DNA from 4 places in the Sinorhizobium arboris LMG 14919 genome. Region 2 is predicted to be linked to each of the others. Evidence: predicted binding sites of a transcription regulator. Region 2 holds the regulator's gene; each other region holds the start of a gene.

Region 1 (4,454 bases), on a different contig from region 2:
GCAGCGGAGAAATGTTGACTCCGAGATTGAGCGCCGGCCACGCCGCGGCGGCGTTCAGCGACGTCCTCAACACCTGCATGCCGAGCAAATCAATCATGCCGGCGCGCTCGGCGATCTGGATGAACACATCGGGACCGATTGCGATCCCATCCTCCCTATGCCAGCGCGCTAGCGCTTCAACGCCGGTCACTGCGCCGGAGCGAGCATCGATTAGCGGTTGGAACAGCACCGATATACCGCCCTTCAGCAGCGTGGTGCGCAACTGGCTCTCCAGTTCCGCCTGTTGGAGGGCGTCATCGTCAAAGCTGTTGTCGAAGTCGATGGTCATGCCGCGGCCGAGATCTTTCGCACGGTAAAGTGCGATGTCGGCTCGGCGCATGAGTTCGTCGGTCTGCACCGAGCCGAGCGCGGATACCGCGACGCCAATGCTGCAGCCGATCTCGATCGACCGTCCGTCAATCTCGAAGACGCTCGCCAGGGCTTCTTGAAGCCGCCCGCCGAAGCCCGGGACAAGCTCAGCACCAAGTTCGTCGATGGTCACAACCGCGAATTCGTCACCGCCCAGGCGAGCAGCAAATGCGTCATTCGGCAAGGCGTCGCGCAGCCGGTGGGCAACGGCGACAATGAGGGCGTCTCCAACCGCGTGCCCCCAGGCATCATTGACCGCCTTAAACCCGTCCAGATCGATGAAGTGGAGCTTCACCTGCTTCCCGTTCAGTCGTACCCAGCTGGAAACAGCAGCGACGTTCTCAAGGAGTCCTGCGCGGTTCAAGAGCCCAGTCAGAGGATCATGCAGGGCGCGATGTCGCGAAGCGTGTTCGCTTTTGCGCAGATTGCGGACCGTTATGCCACCCGCGAAACCGATGGCGCAGAGAAACAGGACTAAAATCGCGCCTGCGGTTCGCAGGTCGCCGTCGATCTTCTCGTAGCTCTTTGTGCCTGGGGCCATCGAAGGCCAGGTGAAATAGGCGATATCCTTGGACGACACATCTTTCAATGCAACGGCCAATCGTCCCGCCGAAGGCTTCAATTCAAGACGCAGGTCCGCAATTGCGAAACTGCCGGACACCTCGGCCACGACGGCCGGGGTAATCAGCTTTGCGAATACGAGCACATGGAAATCTCCCGGGTCGAGTGACTCATCGCTTTCGAACGGTTGAATCGCGGCCGCGCCGATAAGTTCGGTTCCGGCGGAGGAGCGTGCGAAATGCACCGGAACTTCGTCGGACATCTTCACCCGTCTCGCCGCGTCGAGCAATGCTTGGAAGTCGTCAACGGATTCGCTCGGCATGACGTCCATCGGAACGCCTTTGCGGTATGCGACAACCGGCAGATTCCGGCTATCGACAACGATGGCGGTGTCATAAAGAGGGTAGTCGGCGGAGGTCGACGCCCAGTTTTCAATAATCCAGTCGGCGCGCGTATCGGCGCTCACCTCGGCATATGCATCGTCCCAGTACGCGTTGTCGCGCAGGGTCGCCGCCATCTGCTTGCGAAGCGCCTGCACCGCTCCCGACGTAGCTTGCAGGGCTCTTTGGTCATCGATGTCATCGGCCGTCGTCGTGAGGGTAGCGATCGAGCCCGCAACCAGTCCGGCGAGTGCGGCGGCGACCAAGATGAACACAGCAGCGACGAGCAGCACCAGTAGCTGTGTCTGGCGGCTTTCCGAGAGTGTATTCCTGTGCATGGGATGATACCTGCGGGGGATTATTGTAAGAATTCCTCGGTCCGTCAGGCCGGAGAAGCAGGAGGCATCATGCCCGCGGCGCGCTGCGTCGTGAACGTACATGCTGCTACGCTAATGGAGGCTTAACGCGCTATCACGGGGGAGGGCATCTGCATTCAAGCGGATTGCGGTCTGGCTCAACGACACCGCGATTTATCTTGCCGGTTGCGGGCCTTTCTGTGCGCTTGGATCACCTTTCGGGGTCCAGGTTCGAACCAAGTGCCGTAGTCCAGGCTTTGCTGACGTTGAGAGCGAGGCTGTCGCTCCCGTCATATGAATGTAATTTAACAACGATACGCCCCATCGTCGGAATTGTTCGGATAAGCAACGATGGAGAAAGCCGTGACCGAGATCGACAAGAACAAGCTGTCCTGGGACGAATGGGACGAACTGCAGAATCCGCCTCCGGCCGAAACCGACTTCGATCGGGTGATCGAAGCGGCCATTTCACGCCGCGGCTTTCTTGGCGGTGTACTCGCCATCGGCTCCGCCGCTGCAGCCATGGGCACGCTCGGCAGCCTGATGAACTCCACCTCGGCGCAGGCTCAGGAAGCCGCTTCCCGCTTCCCGTTCAAGCCAATTCCGATCGCCACCGACGGTACGGTTCACGTTCCGGAAGGCTATTCCTGGAAGCCGCTCGCGAAGTGGGGCCAGCCGTTGTTTTCGAATGTTCCGGATCTCGACCCGGCCAACGGCGTCAGCGTCGAGAACGCCGACAAAGTCTTCGGTGAAAACACCGACGGCATGGAACTGTTCGTGGTCGGCGGCCATCAGGTCATTGCCGTCAACCACGAATACGTCAACAATGAAACCAATCTTCCGAATAATGAAAAGGGCATGCCCAAGAGCGCCGACGACGTGAAGATCCTGCAAAACCTGCAGGGCGTCACCGTAATGGAGGTCGCCGAAGGTGAGAACGGCTGGGAAATCGTGCTCGACAGCCCCTTCAACCGCCGCATTACTCATCTGACGCCGATGAAGATCTCCGGTCCAGCCGCCGGATCCGATCTTCTCAAGACTGAAGCTGATCCGAGCGGCACCGACTGTCTCGGGACCTTCAACAACTGCGGCGCGGGCAGGACGCCGTGGGGCACCTATCTCACCTGTGAGGAAAACTTCAACGGCTACTTCGGTTCCACCGACCCGAACTTCGCGATGCCCGACGACTTCAAGCGCTATGGCATCGCAGCCGAGACCCGTTATGGCTACGAGGCCTTCGATCCCCGTTTTGACGTCTCGAAGAACCCGAACGAACCGCGTCGCGCCGGCTACGTCGTGGAAATCGATCCGTCGGATGCGTCGTCGACCCCGGTCAAGCGCACGGCGCTCGGCCGCATCAAGCATGAAAACGCCGCTGTCGTGATCGCACGCGACGGTCGCGTGGTCGTCTACATGGGCGACGACGAACGTGGCGAATTCCTTTATAAATATGTCTCGAACGGCATCTATGTCCCAGGCGGCAATACCTCCAAGCTGCTCGATGAAGGCACGCTCTATGTCGCCAGGTTCTCCGACGACGGCAATGGCGAATGGCTGGCCCTCACTCCCGAAACGACCGGCATGAAGATGGACGAAATATGCGTCTTCACCCGGCAGGCCGCCTCGAAGGTCGGCGCTACCACCATGGACCGTCCGGAGTGGGTTGCAATCAACCCCGTCGCGATCGAAGCCTATTGTGCACTCACCAACAACACCAATCGTGGCGTCAAGAAGAATGCCGGGGGCGACGAAATGCCTGTCGGCGGCGTCAACCCGCGCGAAAAGAACGAATATGGCCAGATTGTCCGCTGGTATCCGGACAACGATGACCATGCCGATGGCAAGTTCAAGTGGGACTTGTTCGTCATGGCCGGCAATCCGGACGTCCATAGGGGCGACGCCTATGCCGGTTCGTCCAACATCAACTCCGGCAACATGTTCAACTCGCCGGACGGCATGATGTTCGACTCCACCGGCCTCCTTTGGATCCAGACGGACGGTGAAGACACCAACGAAGGCGAATTCCTGGGTCAGGGCAACAATCAGATGCTCGCGGGCGACCCTGCCACCGGCCGCATAGAGCGCTTCCTCACGAGCCCGAAGGGTGCCGAAGTCACCGGCATGACCTGGTCCGCGGACAAGCGCACCATGTTCGTTGGCATCCAGCACCCCGACGCTCCCTTCCCGGACGGCGATGGCAAATTGCCGCGCTCGACGGTAATCGCCATTAAGCGCGACAACAACGCCCTGATCGGCTGATCGACTGGACGCTTGACCATGTTTGAGGCGCCGGCTCCGGCGCCTCTCTCCTCTGAAATGTTTTTAGCTGCGGTTTCTTTGCCGGTATCACTGGTTCGAAAACGCAGGCGTGCTGAGCCGGACGCCCGCCGATGCTGGCGCGGCCGTCTGGGAAGTTAGGCTTCGGGGATTGCCCGCCGCGGGATCCTTTCAGCCGCTTCCCCCAAAAGTCTGGAGCAGCGCCTCTCTTTGCTCCCAGATCATGAGTGCTCCGCTGATTGCCATGAAGCCGACAACGATCGCTCGGAAGTTCAGTTCGCTCATGCCCTTCAGCATGCGTTTGGCCACCCAGTTGGAGACGAGGGCTCCCAGTCCGGCCGCAATGCCGAACAACAGCAGTTCACCCGTCAACGTTCCGAAAGCGGTGTATGCGCCGATCTTCACGAGATGCATGGGAAAGGAGATCGCAGTCTTTGTCCCGACCATCTTTTCCTTGGTTATGCCGGCATTG
Region 2 (4,454 bases):
TCAAAAATGCCGCCTCGCGGCGGCGAGAGGCACTATTCCCATTTCGCACCGCAATGTCAACAAAACCAAGGTTTGCAGGCGCTTGCAGATACCGATTCCGAACCGTGAAAAAATCGCGCCTTGGGACTTGCAAAAATGCAACGCTCCGACAGCAAGTTGGGGAAAACCACGAAATCGATTCGGCGCGATTCCGGCGACTCTTGCCACGGAGTCACCCTGCCGGTAGGTTAATATTCAATTACTAGACGCATGCGGCGGACCTAGTCACCAAAAGTATTATCGCGTTGAATCTTCGGGCTTTTCCCGGGGAGCGGTGACGGATTCCGCCATCCCAACGCCGAGAACGGGGAGTGCAGAGATGAACTGGACTGACGAGCGGGTCGAGAAACTGAAGAAGCTGTGGTCGGAGGGCCTGAGCGCCAGCCAGATCGCGGCGCAGTTGGGCGGCGTCAGTCGCAACGCGGTCATCGGCAAGGTTCACCGCCTGAGCCTGCCCGGTCGCGCCAAGGCCGGCGGAAATGCGACCGCTGCTGCCCGCCCCAAACGGGCGACCTCCGCGCCACGCGCACCGAACTACGCCGCGCGTTCGGTAACGCGCACCGTGACCCGGACTGCCGGCGCGACAGCGCTCAAGGAAGAGATCGCAGTCGACCTGGCGATCGACCAGGAAATGGAACTCGACAGCAACATCGTCGTGCCGATGTCGCGGCGGCTGGAACTCACCGAGCTTACCGAACGCACCTGCAAGTGGCCGATCGGCGATCCGCTCAAGGAAGAGTTCCACTTCTGCGGCAACGAATCTCCGGAAGCCTCTCCCTATTGCACCTATCACGCCCGGCTCGCCTACCAACCCTCCGCCGAGCGCCGGCGCATGCGCTAGATCACGATGATTTTAGGTCTGGTCGACCTGAAATCATGAACGTAACGGTTTCCGTGCGAAGTGCGCAGTTTAGTTCAATGCATCAGAGCGTTTCGCCGCTTCAATGAAGCAGTGGACCGCTCCCAGGCGCACTCGACAACGAACAAAATGGGGCCGGAAGGGCCCCTTTTTCTTGCCATGTCGCAAGCCGGCACGGGCGACATTGGACGCACAGTCCTCAGCTTTCCAGCGAATAGCCCGCGCCGCGCACCGTCCGGATGACGTCCGGCATGTTGGAGAAGTTCAGCGCCTTGCGCAGACGTCCGACATGGACGTCCACGGTCCGTTCGTCGACATAGATGTCATGTCCCCAGACGCCGTCCAGAAGTTGCGAACGGGAAAAGACGCGTCCCGGTGAGGACATGAGGAATTCCAGAAGCCGGAACTCCGTAGGGCCCAGGCGCACTTCACGGCTGCGGCGATGGACCCGGTGCGTCTCCCGGTCGAGCTCGATGTCGCCGCAGCGCAGGAGCGTCGACAGGACCTCCGGCTTCGCTCGCCGGAGCATCGCCTTGACCCTCGCCATCAGTTCCGGCGTCGAGAAGGGCTTGACCACGTAATCGTCGGCGCCGGTGGCAAGGCCCCGCACCCGTTCGCTTTCCTCGCCGCGCGCCGTCAGCATGATGATCGGCAACCGTTCCGTTTCCGGCCGCTGGCGCAACCTGCGGCAGAGCTCGATGCCGGAAACTCCGGGCAGCATCCAATCGAGAATGAGAAGATCGGGCAGGCGCTCCTGCAGGCGGATTTCCGCCTCGTCGCCGCGAAGGATCGTATCCACCTCGAAGCCTTCCGCCTCGAGATTGTAGCGCAGGAGAACGCTCAGGGCTTCCTCGTCTTCGACTACGGCAATCTTCGGCAACATTCAGTAGGACTCCTTCCTACGCACGACGACCGTCATGCCGCCGCGCCTGGTATAGGCCGCGCCAGGGCGGCCGGAACAAAATTCTGCGTAGGCACCGGATGCCGTGCGATTTCAGTCCGTCACGGAACCCAATGTCGACGTCATGTCGTCCTTCGGCCGTTCGCCCTGCGGTTGGGCGCCTGTCGCCATGTAGTAGATCGTTTCCGCGATGTTGGTCGCGTGATCGCCGATACGCTCGATGTTCTTGGCGCAGAAGAGAAGATGCGTGCACGGCGTGATGTTGCGCGGGTCTTCCATCATATAGGTCAGCAATTCCCGGAACAGCGAAGTGTAGATCGCGTCGATCTCTTCATCGCGCTCGCGAATGCTGTTCGCCTTTTCAGGTGAGCGCGAGGCGTAAACGTCCAGGACCTCCTTCAACTGAACGAGCGCGAGCTCGGCCAGGTGTTCGAGGCCGCGCGCGAGCTTGCGCGGGATGCCGGACCCCGCAACGGCGATCACGCGCTTTGCCGTGTTCTTGCCGAGGTCGCCCACGCGCTCCAGGTCGGCCGCGATACGGATCGAACCCATGATCTCGCGGAGATCCGACGCCATAGGCTGGCGTTTGGCAATGGTGACGATCGCCTTCTCGCCAATCTGGCGCTCCGCGTCGTCCAGAATCGCGTCATCGGAGATCACCTTCTGGGCCAGGGCAAGATCGGAATTGACGAGAGCGCGGACGGAGTCCGCAACCATCTGCTCGGCAAGCCCCCCCATCTCGGAGATGCGTCGCGTCAGATATTTCAACTCTTCGTCGAAGGCGGACATGATGTGTGCGTGAGACATATTCGTTTCCTCGGGACACGCGCTGTTCTGAACGGGCTCGGTCGATCTTAAACCGGGAGGGGCGGAAAAGCGCGCCCCTCCGCCATCAGCCGAAGCGGCCCATGATGTAGTCCTGGGTGCGCTGATCGTCCGGGTTGGTGAACATTTTGTCGGTATCGTTCTCCTCGACGAGATTGCCGAGATGGAACATGGCCGTGCGCTGCGAAACACGCGCCGCCTGCTGCATCGAGTGGGTGACGATCACGATCGTGAAATTTGCCCGCAATTCGTGGATGAGTTCCTCGACCTTCGCGGTCGCAATGGGGTCGAGTGCCGAGCAGGGTTCGTCCATCAGGATGACCTCAGGGCTGACCGCGACGGCGCGGGCGATGCAGAGGCGCTGCTGCTGGCCGCCGGAAAGGCCGGTGCCCGGCTCCTGCAGCCGATCCTTCACTTCGTTCCAGAGTCCGGCCTTCTGCAGGCTGGTTTCCACGACCTCGTCCAGTTCGGCCTTGGTGCGTGCCAGACCATGGATGCGCGGACCGTAGGAGACGTTGTCGTAGATCGATTTCGGAAACGGATTGGGTTTCTGGAACACCATGCCGACGCGGGCACGCAGTTCCACCACGTCGATCGACGGATCGTAGATGTCGTCTTCGTCCAGCGTGATCCTGCCGGTCACGCGGCAGTTCTCGATCGTGTCGTTCATCCGGTTCAAAGTGCGCAGGAACGTCGATTTGCCGCAACCGGAGGGACCGATCAACGCCGTGACCGTATTCTCGCGGATGTTGAGGTTCACGTCGAAAAGCGCGCGCTTCTCGCCGTAGTAGACCGACACATCCTTGCCGATCATCTTGTAAGGCACCGTGTTCATTTTCTGGTCAAGAGCCTCTTCGACTGCAGCTTCCGACATGATGTTCATAGTCCTTACCCCACTACCAGCGGCGCTCAAAGCGACGCCGCAAGAGAATTGCCCCGAGATTCATGACGATGAGAAAGATCAAGAGAATGATGATCGCTCCCGAGGTACGCTCAACGAAGGCACGCTCGGCCTCGTTGGCCCACATGTAGATTTGTACCGGCAGCGCCGTGGACGGCTCGAGGGGCGACCCCGGAAAGTCGACCACGAAGGCGACCATGCCGATCAGAAGCAGCGGCGCCGTCTCGCCCAGCGCATGGGCGAGGCCGATGATCGTGCCGGTCAGGATGCCGGGCATGGCAAGCGGCAGCACGTGATGGAAGATGGTCTGCATCTTCGATGCGCCAAGGCCGAGCGCGGCGGAGCGGATCGACGGAGGCACCGCCTTCAAGGCCGCCCGCGTAGCAATGATGATCGTCGGAAGGGTCATCAGCGTCAGCACGAACCCGCCGACGAGCGCCGCCGAGCGCGGCATGCCCGCAAAATTGACGAAAACGGCAAGCCCGAGGAGACCGTAGACGATGGACGGTACGGCCGCCAGGTTGTTGATGTTCACCTCGATCAGATCCGTGAGCCGGTTTTTCGGTGCGAATTCCTCAAGATAGATGGAGGCGGCAACGCCGATCGGCAACGACAGCACGAGGACGATCAGCATCATATAGAACGAACCGAGAAGGGCGACGCCGACACCCGACGCTTCAGGTCGGCTCGATGCGCCGAAGGTGAAGATACCGGTGTTGAAGCTCTTCTTGAGCACGCCGGCCTCGGCAAGCTGATTCATCCACGCGACCTGCTCGTCCTTCACCTTGCGTTTGGATTCGTCGACCGAAAGGTCGATCTGGCCCTTGAAGGCGGAGTCGATGTTCGCATCGGCAAGCAGCGTGACGGGGATCGTCCTGCCGATGACCGACTGATCGGCGACGACGATGTCACGCAGTTGCGTCCGGGCG
Region 3 (4,454 bases), 2.9 Mb from region 2:
GTGCTCATCTTCGCCGGCCTCACCGCCTACGACACGCAGAAGCTCAAGGAAATGTACTTTGAAGGCGACGACGCGCTGGTCGCCGGCCGCAAGGCCATCATGGGCGCGCTGACGCTTTACCTCGATTTCATCAACTTGTTCATGTTCATGCTGCAGTTCCTTGGCAACAGGAACGAGTAGTAGCGAACCGGTTCGACGGAAAAGGCGGCTTCGGCCGCCTTTTTTGTTGCCTGACGGCGGTCTTGATCGATCCGGCGCATCCATGCGAGACAGTGCCCAACAGCCACTACAGGTCAAATCTCCATGACTGCCACGCTCCGCGACGCCGTTGCTGCCGATCTCCCCTCGATCACCGAAATCTATCGCGAGTCCGTCTTGAACGGGGTGGCGACCTATGAGGAAACGCCGCCTTCCGAGGCCGAAATGGCGCTCCGCTTTTCCACGATCACCGGTAACGGCTACCCCTATGTGGCCGCCGTGGACGAGCGCGGTGCGGTCGTCGGCTATGCCTATGCCTCCGCCTTCCGCAACCGCACCGCCTATCGGTTCCTGGTGGAGGATTCGATCTATCTTTCGCCGGAAGCGCGGGGCAAGGGCATCGGCAAGGCGCTGCTTTCCGAACTGATCGGGCGCTGCACGGCCCTCGGCTTCCGTCAGATGATCGCAGTCATCGGCGGAGCGCACCCCTCGTCGATCGCTCTGCACCGGGCGCTCGGCTTCGAGCCGCGGGGGCTGATGACGGCCACCGGTTTCAAGCATGGCCGCTGGCTGGATACGGCCTTCATGCAGCGTCCGCTCGGAGAGGGAACCGGGACGAAGCCCACCGAGGGCGTCTATCCGGATACGCTTTATAGGAGCTGAACCAACCAGGTTGCCCATCTCCTCGGGTTTACCCGAGGACTAACCCTCTCCCCCACGCGGGGAGAGGAAACTGAGGCGAAGCGCTGCCCCTGTCCCTTCGCCCCGCCTGCGGAGAGAAGGTGCCGGCAGGCGGATGAGGGGCAGCTGCAAGTGATATATGTCCGTCAGGTTTGGACGAGCTTCAGAACCTTGTCGAAGACCTTCAGAACCTGAGCGAGTTCGTGGCCGCGTTTCAATATCGTCCCGTGGGCGTTGAGCACGCTGTAGGCGCCCTGTTTCGCGGCGAGCTTCGGGTTTTTCTCGATGCGGTAGAGCGGCACTTCTCCGGCGCGCTTGAACACCGAAAAAACGGCCCGGTCTCGCAGGTGGTCGATCGCATAGTCGCGCCACTCCCCTTCGCCCACCATACGGCCGTAGACCTTGAGGATCAGGTCGAGTTCGCGGCGATGGAAGGTGACGGGCGGGGGGTTCTTGGCTTGCTTGTATTCGTGAAGATCGACGACCACATCGGAGGTGGTCTGGCCGTAGTGACGTGCTTCGCCTCGCGGCAAATCCGTTTCATCGGTCATCGGCATCTCGGCCTTCTAATGTGACAGGACCACGACAGTGTGCCTCACACAATTCGAAAAGCAAGCCGGAAGCTGTTGATCAATGTCAGCAATTCTTGCCGCTGCCGCAATTCAGTCAAATCGCCGCCCCAATTCGCCGCAACACTCCGACCGCTGCCGGACAGAGTCGTTGCCACCGTATGTCCGGCCAGCCGTCATGCTGCGGGAGGTTCTCGAACGCAGACATGGCTGGTTCGGTCCGGTAACTTCGAACCCTCAGCCCCAGCCCCTCGATGCTGCCGGGCCGAACCATCCCTTCTGCGGCTCCTGCTCCGCCGCAATCAATCGGAAACCGCCTCCGTCTTGTTCAGAGCTTGCCCTGCGGCCCAGCAAGAACCGTCGCGGCGCCGATGATGGCTCCCGGCGTCTCCTTGTCCTTCATCGACTGCAGCAGCACCGCGCAACCGCTGTTGCCCTGGCCTTCGATCAGAACCGAGGCGGGCAGCGTGAATTCCGCGGACTTGCCGTCCCACATCCCGATCGTCTGAATGTCGCGCACGGCATGCCAATAGGCGATTTCCTTGTCGCTGTTCTCGCCCTTCTCGACTTTGACCACCCTTGCACGGTCGAAATAGACGACGACGACATTCGCCCTTCCTTGGCCGGCACCTACCTTGATCGATATCTCATCGCCGCCGATCGAGACATCGACCGGCACCGACAGCCCCTTCCCCTTCGTGCTCATCAAAGCAAGCCGGTTCCTGATTGCCGGCAGGTCCGCGCCGTTGGCGTGATCGCGTCCATTCAGGATCGCCTGCGGCGTATAGACGCCGTAGCGGCCGAGCATCCGCGCATAGGCATATTGCCGCTCGGTGTTTTCCTTGGAAGCGAGCGTATCCGCCCAGCCGAGATAGTTCCAGTAGTCGACGTGGTAGGCGAGCGCCACGACGTCGCCCTGGTCCACAAGCTTCTTGAGGGCCGCGTCCGCCGGCGGACAGGAAGAGCAGCCCTGGCTGGTGAAGAGTTCGACGACGCCTTTGATCGTCCTGCCGTCATCGGCTGCGGCCGGTCCGCAGAACACGCCAAACAGCCCGATGATCGCCAGGGCGAAACGTCGGGTCTTTGGTGTGCATGCGAATGTCATGGCGTCTTTGTTCGTGCTGGTTAGTGCACTTCCCGGAAAGCCTGTGACGGATTTCCGTCCGGACGTGCGTCGTTTCAACGATCCCGGCCGGCGGTTTGTCGCGCGGCGAGACCCCTACATACGACGGGTATTCTTCAACGAAAAGTCACGTTGGAGTGACTGCCTCAAAGCCGGGAGAATCCGGACAAGCAGGCATGAAAAACCGGGGCGCCGCTGTAGACGCCCCGGCTCTTGCGCTTGCGTTCATACGTCGCCGATCATGCGGCGAGATCGCGAAGCACCGTCTGCAGAATGCCGCCATTGTTGACGTAGGTGACCTCGTCGAGCGTATCGATACGGCAGATGAGCGGGACCTCCTTCACCGAGCCGTCGCCATAGGTGATCTTGGCCACGCGTTTTTCGCGCGGCTGGACGTTGGCGAGATTCTCGATCGTCACGACCTCATCGCCCTTCAGGCCCAGCGATTCCCAGGTCATGCCTTCCTCGAAGACGAAGGGGATGACGCCCATGCCGACCAGGTTCGAGCGGTGGATGCGTTCGAAGGACTGAGCGATCACGGCCTTCACGCCGAGAAGGTTGGTGCCCTTGGCCGCCCAGTCACGCGAAGAGCCGTTGCCGTATTCGACGCCGGCAAAGATGACGAGCGGAACGCCCTCTTCCTTGTACTGCATGGCGGCGTCGTAGATCGACATCTCCTCCTTGGAGGGATAGTGGATCGTATAGCCGCCTTCCTTGCCGTTCGGACCGAGCATGTGGTTGCGGATGCGGATATTGGCGAAGGTGCCGCGCATCATCACCTCATGATTGCCGCGGCGCGTGCCGTACTGGTTGAAGTCGGCAATCCCGACGCCATGTTCGAGCAGGTAGCTGCCCGCCGGCGACGCCGCCTTGATCGATCCGGCCGGAGAAATGTGGTCGGTGGTGATCTTGTCGCCGAAGAGGCCGAGGACGCGGGCGTTCCTGATGTCGGAAATGCCAGCGCCCTTCTTGCCCATGCCGACGAAGTAGGGCGGGTTCTGGACGTAGGTGGACGCCTCGTCCCAGGTATAGGTCTGGCCGGCCGGAACCTGGACGGCCTGCCAATTGGCGTCGCCCTTGAACACGTCCGCATACTTGGTCGCATAAAGCTCGCGGGTGACGTATTTGAAGATGAAGTCCTGGATTTCCTGCGAAGTCGGCCAGATGTCCTTCAAATAGACCGGCTGCCCGTTCTGGTCTTCGCCGATCGGCTCCTTCGTCAGATCCTTCTGGACGGAACCCGCCAGCGCATAGGCGACGACGAGCGGCGGCGAAGCGAGATAGTTCGCCTGGACGTCCGGCGAGATGCGGCCTTCGAAGTTGCGGTTGCCGGAAAGCACACCGGCGACGATCAGGCCCTTGTCGTTGATCGTCTTGGAGATTTCCGCCGGCAGAGGGCCGGAATTGCCGATGCAGGTGGTGCAGCCGAAGCCGACCAGGTTGAAGCCGAGCTTGTCGAGATCGGTCTGCAGGCCGGACTTCGACAGATATTCGGCGACGACCTGCGATCCGGGCGCGAGCGACGTCTTGACCCAGGGCTTGGTCTTCAGGCCCCTGGCGACTGCGTTGCGGGCAAGGAGGCCGGCGGCGATCAGTACGGAGGGGTTCGAGGTGTTGGTGCAGGAGGTTATCGCGGCGATCGCGACGTCGCCATGGCCGAGATCGTAACCCGTACCCTCAACCGCGTAGCGGTTCGCAAGCTGGCCGGGCTTCTTGTAGTCGTTGTCGAGCGCGGTGGCGAAACCGGAGGCGATATTCTCGAGCGCGATGCGGCCCTCGGGACGCTTCGGGCCAGCCATCGACGGAACGACGTCGCCGAGGTCGAGTTCCAGCGTGTCGGTGAAGACGAGCTCGGAACCGTCGCCTTCGCGCCACATGCCTTG
Region 4 (4,454 bases), 1.9 Mb from region 2:
CTCGCCTCTGCCGCCGTGCGGAAGATCACGGCGGCTCCGGCGTCGGCGGTGCGGGTGATCTCGGTCCAGAGGTCGTTCAATTGTTGATCGCTCATCCAGTCCTGCGCGTCGAGAAGCACGTAGCGGTCGACGGAGGCGGCGGGCTTGCCGGCGAGAAGCTCGGTGAAGCTTGCATGGTGGACCTCGACGCGCTCCGCGTTGCTGCGAATTGCTTCGTATCGCGAAGCCTGAAGATAGGGCGGCAAGTCGCCCTCGTCCGGCCGCGGATAACGCCGCGCGAAGGCTTGCCAGGCGAAATAGTTTTCGCGCAAGGGAAAATGACAGGTCAGCTTTTCCAGCCGGTGGCGCAGCACCGCGGCGACGGATTTCTCCCGGCTCAGGCTCGCGAGTTCGTCGAATTGCTGCGGCGGGATGCCGAGGCCGAAGAGCGAGCTCTTCCGGCAAGTGATCCAGCGGATCACCGGCCGCTCGAAGAGCGGAGCGAGCTTATCGTCGAAGAACTGCCGCTGTTCGCGCATGGAGCGCGCTTTTACGAAGTCTTCCGGGTTGATTCCATGCAGCCGTGCGAGAAGATGGCTTGCGGCAATGAACCGGCCGAGCAGGCCGGTGCGGTAGATGTTGCGCGTGAAGACGCCGATGCGCCGGCGGCCGGCGAGATCGCGGCCGTTCCAGTAGGCGCGGGTTGCCGGATCGAGCTTCGGCGCCAAGAACACGTCGTAGGCCTGGCTGTTCGAGCGCGTTCCTTCGACGGCGAGGAACCGCACCACGTCCTTGTGGCTCGGCAGGTGGCGAAAGGCCGCGAGCTTCAGCCGGTTCAGCGCAATATGATGGGGATTGAGATCGACCACGTCGATCCGGGCCGGCCCGGCGGAGAGATAGGTCAGCACGTTGCAGCCGCCGGAACCGATTGTCACGATGCGATGTCCAGGACGGATCCGCATCGCCTCCATGTCGACGATCGGGTCTTCCCAAATCTGCGGATAGACGAGCCCGGAAAAGAGCAGTCCGAACAGGCGTTCGGAGAGACCGGCGAGGGAGAGAGCTTTATGCTGCAGGAGCGCGCTCTTCAGTTTCGGGTTCTTCTTGCCGAAGCCGGCATCTGGGGCGAAGTCGGTCATCTTGCCTGTCGTCCAGTTGAAACTGAGCCGCTTCTAAGGTGACTCCGCTACACTTTGATGACGAGGTTTCGCACAGGCTGCGCACGTTTCGACCGCCCCCCATCGGCCGCGCCGCATCCATTGGGGGCTTTTTCTTTCGATCGAATTCTGTTTCCTTCTACAGACCCGGGCGTTGTCGGTTGTGGGGTGGCAGGGCTTCTCATGCCATCGTTATCGCTACGACGGGCACGGGAACGAGAGTGGAAAAAGCGTGCGCCAGATCCAATATGCAATTGTCTTGTGCAGCGGTCGCGCGAAGCTGCTGTAGCACTTCGATCGGCTGCATGTTTCGTCGCAGGGACACGCAATCGGAAGCAGGAGGGCGGGAATGAAGGGTCTGCTGAAGACGCTCGGCGGCTTGGCGGTTGCGGCAGTTGCTGGCTTCGTCGGCTGGCTGGCGCTGTTTCCGCCCGAACTCCTCAAGGTGGGCGACGGCTACGCCGCCAAAATTGTCTGCTCCAATGTATTCCTTGCGCGGCGGGATCCGCAGGAGGTTCTGGCGGAAGATGTCCAGGCGCCCGGGCATCCGCTGCTCAAGCTCGTGCGCGTTTCCGTCGACCGCGAAGGGCAGAGCGTTACCGCGCGTATGCTGGGCTTTGCCGCACCCGCTCGGGCCGTCTACCGTCCCGGCCGGGGATGCGCCAATGTGAGCGGAGGCAGCGCCGAGGCGATCGCGGGAACGCGCGGGACGGGGGCTGCAACGGCGCCTCTCGCCGTCGATCCGAACGTCAACTGGCCGGACGGGGGCAAGTCTCAGATCGATCCGAGCATCCAAATGCTGATCGAAGACCCGGCCCTGGCGGGGCCGGGTCTGCGCGCGATCGCAGTCGTCAGGGACGGCAGGCTGGTCGCCGAAACCTATGCGCCAGGATTCGACCGGAACACACCCTTGCTCGGCTGGTCGATGACGAAGTCCGTGACGGCGGCCATCATCGGCCTGCGCATTGCCGATGGGCGGATGGATCTGGCCCGGACCAATCTGATGGCCGAATGGAGCGGCGACGCGCGGGCCCGCATCAAGCTTGCCGATCTTCTCGCGATGCAGAGCGGCCTCGCATTCAACGAGGATTATGGCGACGTCACGGACGTGACGCGCATGCTCTATCTGGAAAGCGACATGGCCGGCTTCGTCGCCTCGAAGTCGCTGGCAGCGCCTCCGGGCACAAAATTCGCCTATTCGAGCGGCACGAGCAATCTTCTGTCCCGCCTCTGGATGCAGACATTCGACGATCCGGCCGAGGCGCTCTCCTACCCGCGCGAGGCGCTCTTCGCCCCGCTTGGGATGACGAGCGCCGTGATGGAGACGGATGCGAGCGGTACCTTCGTGGGCTCCTCCTACATGTATGCGTCGGCGCAGGATTGGGCGCGATTTGCCGAATTTCTGCTGCAGGACGGGAGCTGGAAGGGGAGGCGGCTCCTGCCGGAAGGTTACGTGTCCTTTATGCGCACGCCCTCGTCGGCTTCCGGCGGCGACTACGGCTCCGGCCAGGTCTGGCTCCAGGAAAATGGTACTCGCGCCGGAACGGCAAACTTTCCGCCCGACACGTTCTGGATGCTTGGGCATGACGGGCAGGCGATCATGCTCGTCCCCTCGCTTCGTCTGGCGGTCGTACGCCTGGGGCTGACACCGTCGCGCCTCGGCTACGACGTGCAGAAGCTGAATGCGAGGATAATCGATGCGCTCGACTGAGTGAGGTCATGGACCCACCGCTCTTTGCGCTCACCTCATATTCAGCTCGTCCAGCATCCCCTTGCGTTTGGCATGGTAATAGTAGCCGCTGGCATAGAGCTTCACCGCGCCGTCGTGATGGTTGTCGGCAACCATCCACGCGCCGCGCAGGTATTTGGTCGCGTATTTCAGGTTGGTTTCCGCATCGAAGAGGCCTTCGGCCGGCCCGTCGTAGCCGAGGCCTCTGGCGGTGTTGTAGCGAATCTGCATCAACCCGTAATTGCCTTTGCTATAGGCGCGCGGATTGTAATTGCTCTCGCGCTTGACCACCCGATGTACGAGCTCCAGGGGAAGACCGTTCAGATCTGCATAATATTTGATCAGCCGGTCCAGCTCGGGCCGCGAGCTCGTCGGTGTTTTTGACGGCTTCAGCGAATCGGGGATGACGCTTGCGACGGCGCCGACTGCCGTGCCGATCATACCTGTCTTCGGGCGCTCCGTCGGAACGATCATGCGCTTGGCGACAAGCGTCTCGAGACCGACCGGCTCGCCGGTGTCGAAATCCGACTCCCAAGAGGCGGCGACCCCGATGACGGGGGCGGCCTGTTCGGCAGCCGTCTCAGGAGCTGGCGACGCGGCTGCCCGGGAGAGATCTGCCGAGGCGGGTGCCGCCATGGCCACGTCGAAGGCCTGGGCGGGCTTGGCCGCCGGTACGGCTACCGACTGGGGTGCGGCGAAGGCAAGGGTCGTGTCTGTCGCCGGTGTCACCGCTTGGGAATTCGACGCTGCGGCGGCACCTGCCGGCACCGCCGACGCACTCTGCGCCGCCAGCGCAGCCGACGTGCTTTCCGTTGCACCGATCGGTGCGGGCAGCGCATAGGCCGTCGTTTCCGTTCCGGGCTTCGGCAGGGGCGTGACCGTCTGCACGGCCGTTAACTCCGCAAGCGAGGTATGCTCGACCGTAGAACATCCGGAAGCAACGGCCAGGGACATAAGGGACACGGCGGCAAGTGCCCGCTTCGAAAGGGGAGTACGGAAATTCGCCATGCTGTCACTTTCGTGCTTCTGGGCCCCGTAGCCCCTGCAAATCAGCGGTTGCCACCCGCTGCGCTTGAATCTCCATTAACCTATGCCGCCGGTTGCGGCAAGCGCGCGAGCGGCATTTCAGGAAGGGTGTTTCACGAAGCGGCGCGCTTGAGTCCGGCCGTCAGCAGGCCGGCACCGATGAGCAGCGATCCCCCGGTACGGTTGACGATGCGCCGTATCTTCGGCTTGCGGATCGTGCTTCCGGCAGCGGCGGCGAGCCAGGCATAGAGTGTCGCGTTGATGGTTGCGAGTATCAGAAACGTTGCCTCGAAGATCGCCATCTGCGCGAAAAGCGGCCGCGAGAGGTCGAGGAATTGCGGCAGGAAGGCCACGAAGAAGAGAATGCTTTTCGGGTTGAGTGCGGTCACCGCATAAGTGTGGATGAAGATCCGCAGCGGTCTTTCTGCCGGGCTCGTTTCAAGGGTGCTCCCGCTGTCGCTGCCGACGGGCGCCTTCCAGAGCTTGATGCCGAGCCAGACGAGATAGGCGGCGCCGATCCACTTCAGCACGGTGAAGATCGCCGCCGAGGTCGCGAGCAGGGC

Evidence for each region. Region 2 encodes PhoB, which activates phosphate uptake and scavenging genes when phosphate is short. Its sites were predicted from a motif close to TGTCATNNANCTGTCAT; they were not measured.
Region 1: a site for PhoB is predicted at 1,994-2,010, ahead of SINAR_RS0110960 (PhoX family protein). Genes of this name have one in related genera too.
Region 3: a site for PhoB is predicted at 1,451-1,467, ahead of SINAR_RS0126460 (DUF2794 domain-containing protein). Genes of this name have one in related genera too.
Region 4: a site for PhoB is predicted at 1,165-1,181, ahead of SINAR_RS0121485 (BtaA family protein). Genes of this name have one in related genera too.

The regions. Positions count from the first base shown of each region.
Region 1 covers NZ_ATYB01000009.1:651,275-655,728, reverse strand. Annotated here, with positions in the region: gene SINAR_RS01000000133395 (putative bifunctional diguanylate cyclase/phosphodiesterase) at 1-1,687, opposite strand, end outside; gene SINAR_RS0110960 (PhoX family protein) at 2,069-3,964, shown strand; gene SINAR_RS0110955 (TSUP family transporter) at 4,154-4,454, opposite strand, start outside.
Region 2 covers NZ_ATYB01000014.1:226,092-230,545, reverse strand. Annotated here, with positions in the region: gene SINAR_RS0112190 (GcrA family cell cycle regulator) at 359-880, shown strand; gene phoB (phosphate regulon transcriptional regulator PhoB) at 1,098-1,781, opposite strand; gene phoU (phosphate signaling complex protein PhoU) at 1,893-2,606, opposite strand; gene pstB (phosphate ABC transporter ATP-binding protein PstB) at 2,692-3,507, opposite strand; gene pstA (phosphate ABC transporter permease PstA) at 3,521-4,454, opposite strand, start outside.
Region 3 covers NZ_ATYB01000014.1:3,141,260-3,145,713, forward strand. Annotated here, with positions in the region: gene SINAR_RS0126450 (Bax inhibitor-1/YccA family protein) at 1-180, shown strand, start outside; gene SINAR_RS0126455 (GNAT family N-acetyltransferase) at 304-861, shown strand; gene SINAR_RS0126460 (DUF2794 domain-containing protein) at 1,026-1,436, opposite strand; gene SINAR_RS0126465 (DUF1223 domain-containing protein) at 1,777-2,553, opposite strand; gene acnA (aconitate hydratase AcnA) at 2,811-4,454, opposite strand, start outside.
Region 4 covers NZ_ATYB01000014.1:2,090,136-2,094,589, reverse strand. Annotated here, with positions in the region: gene SINAR_RS0121485 (BtaA family protein) at 1-1,118, opposite strand, end outside; gene SINAR_RS0121480 (serine hydrolase domain-containing protein) at 1,486-2,847, shown strand; gene SINAR_RS0121475 (lytic transglycosylase domain-containing protein) at 2,878-3,873, opposite strand; gene SINAR_RS0121470 (LysE family translocator) at 4,005-4,454, opposite strand, start outside.